Regions from separate parts of the Porticoccus hydrocarbonoclasticus MCTG13d genome, predicted to be linked through region 2. Evidence: predicted binding sites of a transcription regulator. Region 2 holds the regulator's gene; each other region holds the start of a gene.

Region 1 (4,101 bases), 700 kb from region 2:
CGCACGACGCGGGGCTGTGGGTGTCGGAGGATTGGGTGGAACCGATACTGCACAAGGGCAACATTGTCGGCTTTCAGGTGCTGGTGCCGTCACCGCGCCGGTCTACCTCCAAACCCGCCGCCGAGCCACTGGCTGCCGGCCCGACGACCAGCCTCGATCCGTTTGACGGCATCTACGGCAAGAGCCCCTCTTTTCAGGCCAGTGCGGACAAGGCCCGCAAGGCTGCTAATACACCGCTGCCAGTACTGATTCTGGGGGATACCGGGGTCGGCAAGGAAGTATTCGCCAAGGCCATTCACGACAGCAGCCAATACGCCGACGGGCCATTTATCGACCTGAACTGCGGCGGCTTCACCCGGGACATTCTCAGCAGCGAACTGTTCGGCCATGTGGAGGGGGCGTTCACCGGCGCGCGCAAGGGCGGCATGGTCGGCAAAATCGAGGCGGCCAATGGCGGCACACTGTTTCTCGACGAAATTGGCGAGCTGCCGCTGGAATTGCAACCGGTGTTTCTGCGGGTACTGCAGGAGAAGAAAATTTACCGGGTGGGGGACATCAAACCGATCCCCGTGGATTTCCGACTGATTGCCGCCACCAACCGCGACCTGAAAGGCGCAGTGAACGAGGGGCTGTTCCGCAAGGATCTGTATTTCCGGCTATCCACCGTGACCATCAGTCTCGACCCACTGTCGGGCCGCAAGGAAGATATCGAAGGAATCGCTCAATTGGTGATGGCGCGCATCCGCAAAACCGACGACATCTCAGCGAAACGCTTCTCACCGGGCCTGATGACGGCCCTGAAAAGCCGCGAGTGGCCCGGCAATATCCGTGAACTGGCCAATGTGGTGGAGTGCATGTGTTTTATGTCCACAAACGAAACCCTGACGATTGACGATCTCCCCGAAGGTTATCGGCCAGGGGAAAGCAATTTAGAGCCGGAGCACGTCAACGCCTTCATCACACCACCCCAGGGTAATCTGGACAGGGTTGAAAAATCCACCATTGAGGCCGCCATCAAACAGGCGGAAGGCAACATGACCCAAGCGGCCAAACACTTGGGCATCGCCAAGAGTACGCTCTACCAGAAAATGAAAAAATACCATCTGAAGAAGCCGACCTGAGAATAAGAGATAAAGTAAATAAAAGGCTCCGGCGCTAGTACATGTGCTGGCCACCGTTGATGGACAGGGTAGAGCCTGTAATAAAACCACTCTCATCCGACACCAGAAACAGTACGCCCCGAGCGATATCATGGGCGGAACCAAGCCGACCAACGGGAATACGGGCAACAATTTTTTCCAACACGGCGGCTGGCACGGCCCTCACCATATCAGTTTCCACATAGCCTGGGGCTACCGCATTAACCGTGATCCCCATGCTCGCACCTTCCAGCGCCAGCGCCTTGGTAAAGCCGTGAATCCCGGACTTGGCCGCAGCGTAATTGACCTGTCCATACTGACCCGCCTGACCGTTCAGTGAGCCGATATTGACGATACGACCAAAACGGCGCTCACGCATGCCCTCAATCACACAGCGACTCATGTTGAAACAGGAGCCCAGATTGGTATCAAGCACCTCCTGCCAAGATTGCGGGGACATTTTGTGCAAAGTGCCATCGCGGGTGATCCCCGCATTATTAACCAGAATGGAGACGGGGCCGATATCACGTTCTATCGTTTCGATACCGTTTTTACAGGCATCGAAATCGGATACGTCGAACTTGTAAGTGGGAATACCGGTCCGCTTCCTAAACTCGCTGGCCCGGTCATCGTTGCCTCCGTAATTGGCCACCGTCAGATAGCCCGCCTCCTTGAGCTCAATAGCAATGACTTCACCGATACCTCTTGTTCCCCCAGTCACCAGTGCTACTTTTGGCATCTCATCATCTCCTGATTTTTTATTCTTGCTACATCTACAACTACCGGTACCAAGCAGGCTGCGCAAAATAGCTTGCCGGAACCAGCTCTATCATAACCCACGGGACAATTATTAAACCAAGCCCACAGGAAAACAAATACTGTGACAACAAAAGTTCAGGAAGTTTGATTGGAATCAAGACTTTTTGGGGTGACGGGGAGATATCAAAAAAACTGGCAGGGGCGAACCGGTAGCCGGTTCACGCCCTGTCAGGGAGGAAAGCACTATTTGAGTCGACGCATAACCGAGACACAATTGGTCACACCGGAGCCACCGATATTGACGGTCATCGCCACTTCCGGATTACCCTTTGCCGCCACCCCTATCGGCTCGCCCACCAGTTGTTTGTAGGCCAGCGCATGCATCGATGCACCTGTGGCACCCACCGGGTGGCCCTTGGATTTCAGGCCACCAGACAGGTTGATCGGACAGTCACTGTCTGGATCGTATTTACCACTCATGAAATCGTAACCGGCACGGCCCGACTCGGACAGACCGATAGCTTCAACGCAGAGAAGCTGATTGATGGTGAAACAGTCATGCACCTCCGCCAGATCGAGATCATCCACGGTGGCTCCCGCTTCCTTCAGCGCCAAGTCGACGGCGTGACGGGTGGCGCGAAGCTCATGCAGACGACCGATGCGTTCCTTGAGCATCATCCGGTCCGTCACATGGCCGATACCGGACAACTCAACGGCATGCTTGAAGCTGGCTTTGGCATTATCGCTGGAAGTGAGCACCACTGCGGCCGCCCCATCGGTAATCAGTGAGCAATCGTGCAGGCGCAATGGCGGGGCGATCATCGGGTTACTACCCTTGCCCGATTCCGGCAGATTGAGGATCGCCTCGGCGGTAGTCAACTTGTTGATGTCCGGTATACTACCGGGGCCAAAATGCGCCAGTGGATTCTGGATACCATTGCGGTAATTCAGGGCACTGACATGAGCCAACATGATACGCAACTGCTCGGGAGAAAGTTCTTCTTTCTCTTGGTAAGCTTTACCCAGTTCAGCAAACAAACCGGGGAAGGTCATGCCCTTGTTACCTTCTTCCGGCCAGTAGGAACAACAGGACAGCGCATGGGTCACACCAGCGGTATTCAGGGTGTTCATTTTCTCGACGCCGATCGCCAGTACATTTTTGAACCGGCCAGAGGCCACTGCATAGGCGGCATTGTAGATGGCCAGAGAGGAGGTGGCACAGGCTCCCTCGGTGCGGGTGGTGGGCTTGAACAGCAATCCTTGAGGATCAATTTCCAGCGCCAGCGGCCCGACGTGCTCCTGGTTCACGAACAAAGATGGAGAGCAGGAGCCGACCCAGATGGCATCAATGTCCTTTGCTTCCAGCCCGGCATCAGCAATGGCACCAGCTCCCGCCTCTGTCAGCAATTCATAAAAGGATTTGAGATCCTCGACCTCACCGGTTTCACGGTCGCGTTTGACGAACGCACCAAACTTGCTGTTATACGCACCAACAATACTAACCTTCACAATATATCCTCACTACTATTACAGACAGATGGTTAAGTGTTTCAGGCCCGGCGGGCAGGCGTGTAAAAAGTGTAGTCGAAATGGTAACCGGTCAGATTTTCCGACCCGCCTCTTCCCAGAAAACCTTGCGAATCTCTTTTTTCAGAACCTTGCCAACGGGACTGCGCGGCAGCTCATCCCAGAACAGAATCTGCTTGGGCGCCTTCACGCTACCCAGTTTGCTTTTACAGTATTGAATAATCTCCTGTTCGTCCGGTGGCCGGGATTTATCTTTTAACTCCACCACTGCGGTAACCTGCTCACCCCATTTTTCATCGGGGATGCCAATCACAGCGCAATCCTTGATTGCCGAATGCCCCCAGAGCAACTGTTCGATTTCACTGGGGTAGACATTAAAACCGCCGGATATGATCATATCCCGCTTGCGGTCTACAATTGCCAGATAACCCTGCTCATCAAAAACGCCGATGTCCCCGGAGCGCTGCCAGCCGCCCTCACAGCGGATCGCCTCAGTGGCTTCGGGATTCCGGTAGTAGGCCCGCATCAGCAGGTTGCCCCTGATAGCAATTTCTCCTTCCTGCCCCGGCTCGAGGAGCTTGCCCTCGTCGTTCAAAACAGCCACCTCAACGTGGGGTGAAGTCCTGCCACAGGAACGCAGTATAGAGGGGTTGTTGCCATCCAGCGCCAGAACGTG
Region 2 (4,101 bases):
GAACCTGAGAACATTGAGCCCGGCATCCTGAGTAGGTAGTAAAGGTCGTTAACCGGATCTGATGACGGCAATCATGCCTTTTTTCCATCTATTTCATGATTGGGATCATACATCCTAACATCATAAATTTGACCCATATCATGGGGAGATTCATTAATTCCGCTTAACCTCAGCAGCTATTCCAATTGTCACCTGTGAGTCAGCCGGCAAATGCAAGTTGCGACAACAACCAACAATCTGTTCTGCCCTCACTCTGATATTGAGGCAGAATTTTTCAAATCCCTGGTCAGTTGTCCCAAGGAACAACTGAGGAAGCGGCGCACGTCAATCTCGCCGATTGCGCTGAATATTTATATTCCGAGCAATGCCAATAGCACTTATCCCGGACTCGTCAGCAGGGAGATCGAGCTTATTCAGCCAGTCTTCAGATACCAGCCTTTGGTGAAATTCTGGCTCAGAAACAGGCCTTTAAAAGGCATGAACAGGGGTGAACTAACAGAACTGGTTTTTTTATCCAACAGTTATTTCAACCCCCGAAACAAGAAAGCGTGTGAATACGGTTTTGAATGCACGCTTACAGATATAACCACCGAAAAACTGGCCTTAATGAAGGGACTTCATTTTGATTGCTTCCGACTAACCATTAATGCCGCAATACCGCCCCACAAACAACAATTTACATCGATCCTGACAACTGCCAGTGACTTTCACTTTGGAGAGTGGTACTGCTGCCTACAGGTCAATCAGGCCGACCCGGACACATTGGACCACTGGCTTACTGAGTTAATCCGCTATCAACCGGCAATTATTGAGTTACAGGGGCTGCAGACAATGGAGGGTGCAGCAACCCTGAGCCAACTCTCGCGGAGAATGAGCAGTCAGCACTATCAACTTATGGCGGACCGTTTTTTTGTCATTCAAGGGCATAAACTTCTGCAACTTCGCCAGAGCAAGACCCTTCAATATACCCCCTGGGGAATGGCTAGAGACAGCCTGATAGACTGGGTTGGTATTGGCCTTGGTGCACTGGGTAAATTGGGTGATGGCTACTATCAGAATACCGACTCCATTCACGACTACCGACAGGCCCTTGATGAAAAGCACCTCCCTGTGCATTGCACGGGGCTATTTCCAGATCATCAACCGCAGAATCTCCCACCCTGGCAACTGGTCAATCAGTTGCTCTGCTTTCATCGGGTGCATCTAACCAGTTGTGATCTGACAATCAAGTTATGCCCGGAACTCGCCAAACTTTTCCAACATGCCCTGTCTCTGGGCTGGCTCACCAGAGAATCTGATTATCTGGTGCTGTCCATTCAGGGTCTCGACCATCTCCGCTATTTCTGCGATAGTCTCCAGGCGTGTCGATGTAACGGTCGTTAATGACCGTTATCATGATCGCCGCTATAATGAGACATAAGAGGTTCAGAGAGATGTCGATGGATTCGGTCTGCCCCCACAATAATACATTCCACTGCGGTGACTGCCGTATGAATGCACTCTGTCTCCCGCTTGCACTGCAAACCAAGGAAGTAGAACGCCTGGATGAAATCATTCAGCGAGGCAAACCTCTTCAAAAGGATCACCATATCTACCATGCTGGAGAAGAATTCGATTCTGTCTTTGCGGTTCGCAGTGGCTCGATCAAAAGCTATACAATTAGCAATAGTGGCCAGGAACAGGTGACTGGATTTCACCTCCCGGGGGAGATATTCGGTATGGATGGTATAGGCCAGAATCGTTACACCAACTCTGCAGTTGCCATGGAGACCTCTTCCGTCTGTGAAATTCCCTTCAACCGTCTTCAGGAACTGAGCATTGCAATCCCTACACTGCAACGCCATTTTTTCCAGTTGATGAGCCTGGAAATCACTGGGGATCAACAACTTCTTAGCCTACTCAGCAAAAATACAGCCGAAGAGCGGGTGGCAACACTGTTGATGAGTATTTCAAACCGCAATTTCCGACTTAAACTCTCTGCCACACGATTCAGGTTACCGATGTCACGTGCAGATATCGGCAATTATCTGGGCCTTACTGTTGAGACTGTCAGCCGGGTATTAAGCCGCTTTCAAAAACAGGCATTGCTGAAGGTCGACAAAAAGGAAGTAGAGCTGCTCAATCTGGACAAACTACGCGAGTTGGCCAACTAGGATTTTTCAATTAATCCCTTGTTTTGATTTTTGATTGATACAGAAACAAAAAAGCCGGTTTATGAAACCGGCTTTTGTGCAATTAGCTAACCAAGTTCTTAGTTAAAACTTGTAGCCTATACCCACCATATAGACCAGTGGATCAATATCCACCTTGGTCTTCACCTCAGCACCCGGGAAATTGAATTTCGCATCGGTATCGATATCGATATACCACACTGCGGCATTGACTACCCAACGATCGGACAATGCGTAATCCATACCCAGTTCAAACGCCACACCCCAGGAGTCATCAAGTTTTAACTTGCCGCCTGCACCGACAATCCCCTCAAGTTCACTGGCAACATCCTCTTCGAAAAATTTTGTGTAGTTAATACCGACCCCGGCATAGGGCTGGAACCGGGACTCAGCTTTCATCGGAAAATATTGCAGCGTCAGGGTAGGTGGTAAATGTTTGGTCGAACCCGCATCAATCTTTCCGGGAACCAGCAAATTTTTGGCTTTAATATCGTGTTTAAAGGGCGTGGCTGCCAACAGGCCTAAACCCAGGTGATCCGTCAACATATAGGTCAGGGTAAGACCGAGCTGAGTGTCGGAATCGACATAGGCCTTGCTGTTCGGCAACCCGCCACCATTAAGTGTAAGACGGCTGCTGTCATCGTTAGGTTCAACTGTTGCGGCACCTGCGCGGACAATAACATCTCCCGCCTCGTAGGCCATAACACCTGTGGTTCCGGCCAAAAGACTCCCGGCCAGGGTCATATGAATTGCCAGCGACAATGCTTTTTGCTTGAACATTTACTTTCTCCAGAAAGGTAGCACTAAAAGACAAGGCCATTAAACCAAGCGCTTCACTACCACCATTTGATCTGGATTAAGTAAACAGAATCATCGACTTGCGCTAGATCAATACACCTTAATGATTATTGGCTCAGAAAGTACTGGAGGGTTGTGCGGAATATGAAAATGGTCTCCGAGGAGTAATTGCAGCTTGTGTTCACCAGGAGGCAGTTCAAGACTCACCTCAGTCTGGCCACCACCAAAGTGACGGTGTTGATCATCAGCCGGAATGGGTTTGTCCTTATCAGGCAATTGCTGAACATTAATCAGTAAATGATGATGTCCTGTATGTTCCCGCTCAACACCTGCCGGCGCAACACCAATACCATTCAGACCGAATCGCACAGTCACCGGACTGCTCACGGTTTCACCATCTTTGGGAGAAATAATATAGGCACTGGCAGAACCAGTATCAGTCGTTCCACCAGCATAAATTGTCGGGGATAGAATCATCAGCATCACCAGTAAAGCTTGCATTTTTTTCATGTAATACCCCTATTGTTATCCGTGAATAATTGTCAGTGGTCCCAAACTCCGCTCAACGGTGGCGAGATCTTCCGGAACTAGCCGTTTTTCCCCATACAGTCTGGTGACGAAGGTGCACACTTTTGCTCTCGCCATTCGTCAGGCGTGAAGATATGCAGTGCCAGGGCATGAACGCCACCAGCCAGCTCATCAGATAGCAGCTGGTACACTCGCTGGTGACGCTTAACGGCCCGCATCCCCTCAAATGAACCAGAGACGATAACCAGCTTAAAATGCGTTTCTGAATCCACGGGAACCGCATGCATGTGGCTCTCGTTCAGCACTTGGAGAAAATCCGGTGTAAATGCCGCTGTCAGTTTGTTTTCAATGATCTTTTGAACTTGCAATGTCACCTCGAAAAAATCTAAACCATTTAATAATGAACGTCCCAACTACTTGCCTGTTTCGAAAATATTCATGCGAAGAAGGCCATTACCGAAAAAGCGATCTCAAATCACCCACTGATCAACGTAAAACCAAGGTAATGCCGGATTACTGTCAGGCATAGACATGATCTTCGACTATACTGGCAGCCCCTTTATCCATCAACCGCCACTACTGGCTTTTTGGAGTTGGGGTACTA
Region 3 (4,101 bases), 100 kb from region 2:
TGCAAGGGTATTGAGTTCCAGCCAGTCTCGGCTAAAAAGCCATGCTACAAAGTAAATCCAAATTGAATCAAATAAAACCTTTAACAAAGACATCGATTTGGCCATCGGCTTTTTTAGTAACCCAAGCCCATTAGCAAGAGTTTTTTTCCACAGCCCCCTGTTTTGCTTTTTCAGCTATTTTTGTGTACTTTTTATGTAACAACCGTGACATTCACCGTTATCCAGAAAAGAATAATAATAATGATCAATACGTTATCAAGAGACGCTCAAACGGATAGTGATTTTGACTACTGGTGGGAAATGGAAGGCCCCTGGGTTGAAGAACCAAACCATCGACGGGGCGGAATAAGTGGTGTCCAGCGATGCCGAATCAATGGCGCCACCTACTACATCAAAAAACAGACTGACCATACTTGTCGCAGTCTCAGACATCCACTGGGCTATGCCACCATAGCCCGTGAAACCCACCGGCTGGATGTGTGCCACAAACTGGGAATATCAACGCCGGAAGTCGTCTTTTCGCAAACACGCCTCCACCAGGGGGCAATTCAGGCAATTCTGGCGACTCGGGAATTGGCTGGGTTTTCCAGTGTTGAGGCATGGCAGGAGAGCGTAACTGACGATTTCGTGAAAAAAGAGACACTCGATGCTCTCTCCCGAAAACTTGGCGAGATTCTGTCAAGACTTCACAATAGTCGCTGGCAGCATGGCTGTCTGTATGACAAACACATTTTTTTTCGTCATGAAAGGAAGGGCAGCAACGAGATTGAAGTCGCACTGATTGATCTCGAAAAATGCCGTCGACGGTTATCCATTAGCCAGGCCTCCCGGCACGACATACGCCAGATGCGCCGACATATGCCCGCGATGACTGAACGCCACTGGGGCATTTTCAATTCCACCTATCGACAATTTTCCTACCTCAGTCCAAACAAAGGTGTGCCCTGGCTTTCGACAACCGATTGCAACTAACCCCGCAACCCCGGTTATCGACGACTGGCTGAAAAAAAATCCCAGGCAAAAAAAAACCGGGCTTACGCCCGGTTTCTATAAAGCATTGTTCTCAATCGGTAAAAACCGGTGCCGCGACATATTCCCAGAGCAAGACGGTAGCTACCAGAACAACCACCACATACACAAGGGAAACAGCAAAAATCGCACTGGCATAGAGAAAACCCTGGTCCTCCGGCACATTCATCACATCGGGAATCCCGAGGTACATCAACCGAATTGCATAACTGCAGGCAGCAATAGCGAGCAGGAGGTCCAACCACCAGATGGGATAAACCGCGAAAATACCTGCCAGAAAAACCGGGCTGCAACAGAGCCCCATAAACACAAACCCTTTCAACGGGCTGGATTCGCTATTGTAGGTTTTCGACATCCAGGCAATCATCCAGCCGATAAATACCAGCGCACCCATGAGGGCAAAGTAAAATAGTACTATCAAGGGTATCGCACTACCCTCGGTGATCCTTGTGGGCTGATCATTGAGAATCGTCCAGCCAAACTGCGTTGTTCCGATATAAAACCCGATCGCAGGAATCATACCCAGGAATATAAAATAGATAGCCATGCGCTTGATTGTCTCATCTGACAGCGCAGCAATTTTCTTCCACTCGGACTGTGGATCGTAGAGTAACCCGGCAATGTGACCTAGCATAAAATCCCCGTTTTTCTTATTTAAATCTAATAATCGGCCAACAGATATATAGTTTATTATAAAACACCTGTTTTTATACCTCTTAAATCAAACCGTTGGCATTGATCGAAATCAATAACCCTTATAACACCTACCACAGTCAATGGTGCATGTGCTGATGAGCACTAATCCCATCACTTTGTTCAGAAGTCACTTCCCGTTGATGATTATGGGCCATCGCATTCCAGAGGGTCCACGCACCAAATACGATGACTATCATCCCCATGGCTGTTCTCAAAGCACGAACCTGCAACCACCGCTTAAGTTGACTGGAGAAAACACCTCCGGCCAGCATGACCGGCAACGTGCCCAGGCCGAACGCCATCATGGCTAGTGCACTCGACACGGGATGAGCAGTGGCAGCGGCGTAAACCAGCGCCGAGTACACCAAACCACAGGGTAACCAACCCCATAACATACCAAACAGAAAGGCCCTGCCAACCGTACGAACACGGAACAACCTGGTAGCGAAAGGCTGAATATGGCGCCAGGCATATTGCCCCCCACGCTCAAGCCAGGACAGAAAGTGCCACCAACCCGCCAGATACAACCCCATCAGAATAAGCAGCACCCCCGCAAAAATACGCAGAGAAGGCCCCAGAGACAGGTATTCATGCCCAAACAATCCCAGCAGACCGACCAATGCACCGATAAGCCCATAAGATGTAATTCGCCCCAGGTTGTAGCTTAGGAGGATTGGCCAACGCCTGCGTTGATCATCGGCGGCAAAACCCAGTGCGGCGACAATCCCGCCACACATACCAACGCAATGCCCGGCACCCATCAAACCAATAACCAGCATTGCCAGTATGGACATACTGTCAAATTCAAACATTATTCCGGGCTCTTTGAAGGTGGAGAGTCTGCAGGTTGACGGGGGCGAGCCTCGACATCAACCTCAACAGGGTCATCAGCCCCATCGTCAAATAGTATTCTCTCGCCTTCCCCGTCGAGATCATCATACTGGCCACTGTTTACCGCCCAGAAAAAAAACCATATCGCCAATGCACAAAAAATCAGGGACACAGGGATCAGCAAATACAAACTGGTCATTGGGTTATAACCTGCCAAAGATGAAAAGTATCAGCCATCGTCACGTGGCAAAACAAGGCTGTTGTGAGCACATCATGGGTGCGTCGCCACGCCGACTCAGCCGCAGGGCATTACCCACAACCAATAGCGAACTGGCAGACATACCAATCGCGGCCGCCCAGGGAGGAATCATTCCCGCCACGGCCAGCGGCAATGCCAGGAGATTGTAGAGTAATGCCCACGTGAGATTCTGACGAATGATCTGGCGTGTCCGTCTGGCAAGACCGATCACTTCCGGCAATGTATTGAGGTTGCCCGATAGCAATATACTGTCAGCATGGATTCTGGCGAAATCACTGGCATCACCCAGTGCCACTGAGGCATCGGCACCGCTCAGTACAGGCACATCATTGATACCATCACCAACCATCAGCACCCGGTGCCCGGCCTGCTGACAGCGGTTGACCCAATCGAGTTTTGCCGCTGGACTCTGCTGCCCGAACCACTGCTGAATACCCAGCTTGGTCGCCATATTTTCAACCGCTGCAACACGATCACCACTCAGTAAAACTGTCTCCAGACCCTGCGCTGTCAGCTGCTGAATGGCAGACGCCGCACCGGAGCGCAACTGATCCTGTAAAATAATCCAGGCCAGTGGCCGGGATTGTTCCGCCAAAAGAAGTGGTAACTGGCCTGCATCAACTGGTGCCATAGCTGGCATGGGAAGATCAAACAACCTGCTGATATAGTCCGGCTGACCGATAGCAAAGCGACTTCCATCAATCGTAGCGGAAATGCCTGATCCGACTTCCTGAACAACGTCAGTTCCCCTATCCGTCACCGCTATGCCGGCAAAAGCCCTGGCAATGGGATGCCTGGAATCCTGTTCCAGGGTCGCAGCGATAGCCAGCACATCAGATTCTTTTTGGTCAGCCAGCTCAATCACCTCAACGATACTCAGATCACCCAGTGTCAACGTGCCCGTTTTGTCAAAAACAATTCGATCGACTTGCGACAAAACCTCCAGCATCCGACTTCGACTGATCAGAAAACCGCGCTGACGCAACTCGCCAGTTGCCACCGCGATAGCGGCTGGCGTTGCCAAAGATAACGCGCATGGGCAGGTAACAACCAGCACAGAGAGCACAACCCAAATAGCTTCCTCCGGTTGATGCTGCCACCACCAAAAAGCCACCAGGACGGATACAACCAACACGGCAGCGACAAAATAACCCGCCACCCGATCAGCCATTGCAACCGCCGCTGGTTTATCACTGAGCGCCTTTTCAACCAACTGCAAAATTGCCGACAAGCGGGTCTTATGACCAACGGCAGACACGCTGATCAGCAAGGGATTCTCGCTGTTG

What was found. Region 2 encodes FNR, which switches genes on or off when oxygen is low (the NO sensors DNR and NnrR bind a similar motif). Its sites were predicted from a motif close to TTGATNNNNATCAA; they were not measured.
Region 1: a site for FNR is predicted at 2,043-2,056, ahead of phbB (acetoacetyl-CoA reductase). Genes of this name have one in related genera too.
Region 3: a site for FNR is predicted at 1,765-1,778, ahead of U740_RS07665 (Yip1 family protein). Genes of this name have one in related genera too.

The regions. Positions count from the first base shown of each region.
Region 1 covers NZ_JQMM01000001.1:2,401,219-2,405,319, forward strand. The annotation lists gene U740_RS11425 (sigma-54-dependent Fis family transcriptional regulator) at 1-1,121, shown strand, start outside; gene phbB (acetoacetyl-CoA reductase) at 1,156-1,878, opposite strand; gene U740_RS11435 (thiolase C-terminal domain-containing protein) at 2,142-3,407, opposite strand; gene U740_RS11440 (AMP-binding protein) at 3,499-4,101, opposite strand, start outside.
Region 2 covers NZ_JQMM01000001.1:1,704,383-1,708,483, reverse strand. The annotation lists gene U740_RS08175 (hypothetical protein) at 478-1,383, shown strand; gene fnr (fumarate/nitrate reduction transcriptional regulator Fnr) at 1,434-2,153, shown strand; gene U740_RS08165 (OmpW/AlkL family protein) at 2,256-2,951, opposite strand; gene U740_RS08160 (DUF4399 domain-containing protein) at 3,060-3,479, opposite strand; gene U740_RS08155 (BolA family protein) at 3,557-3,910, opposite strand.
Region 3 covers NZ_JQMM01000001.1:1,602,940-1,607,040, reverse strand. The annotation lists gene U740_RS07670 (lipopolysaccharide kinase InaA family protein) at 241-972, shown strand; gene U740_RS07665 (Yip1 family protein) at 1,064-1,663, opposite strand; gene U740_RS07660 (sulfite exporter TauE/SafE family protein) at 1,803-2,537, opposite strand; gene ccoS (cbb3-type cytochrome oxidase assembly protein CcoS) at 2,537-2,755, opposite strand; gene U740_RS07650 (heavy metal translocating P-type ATPase) at 2,796-4,101, opposite strand, start outside.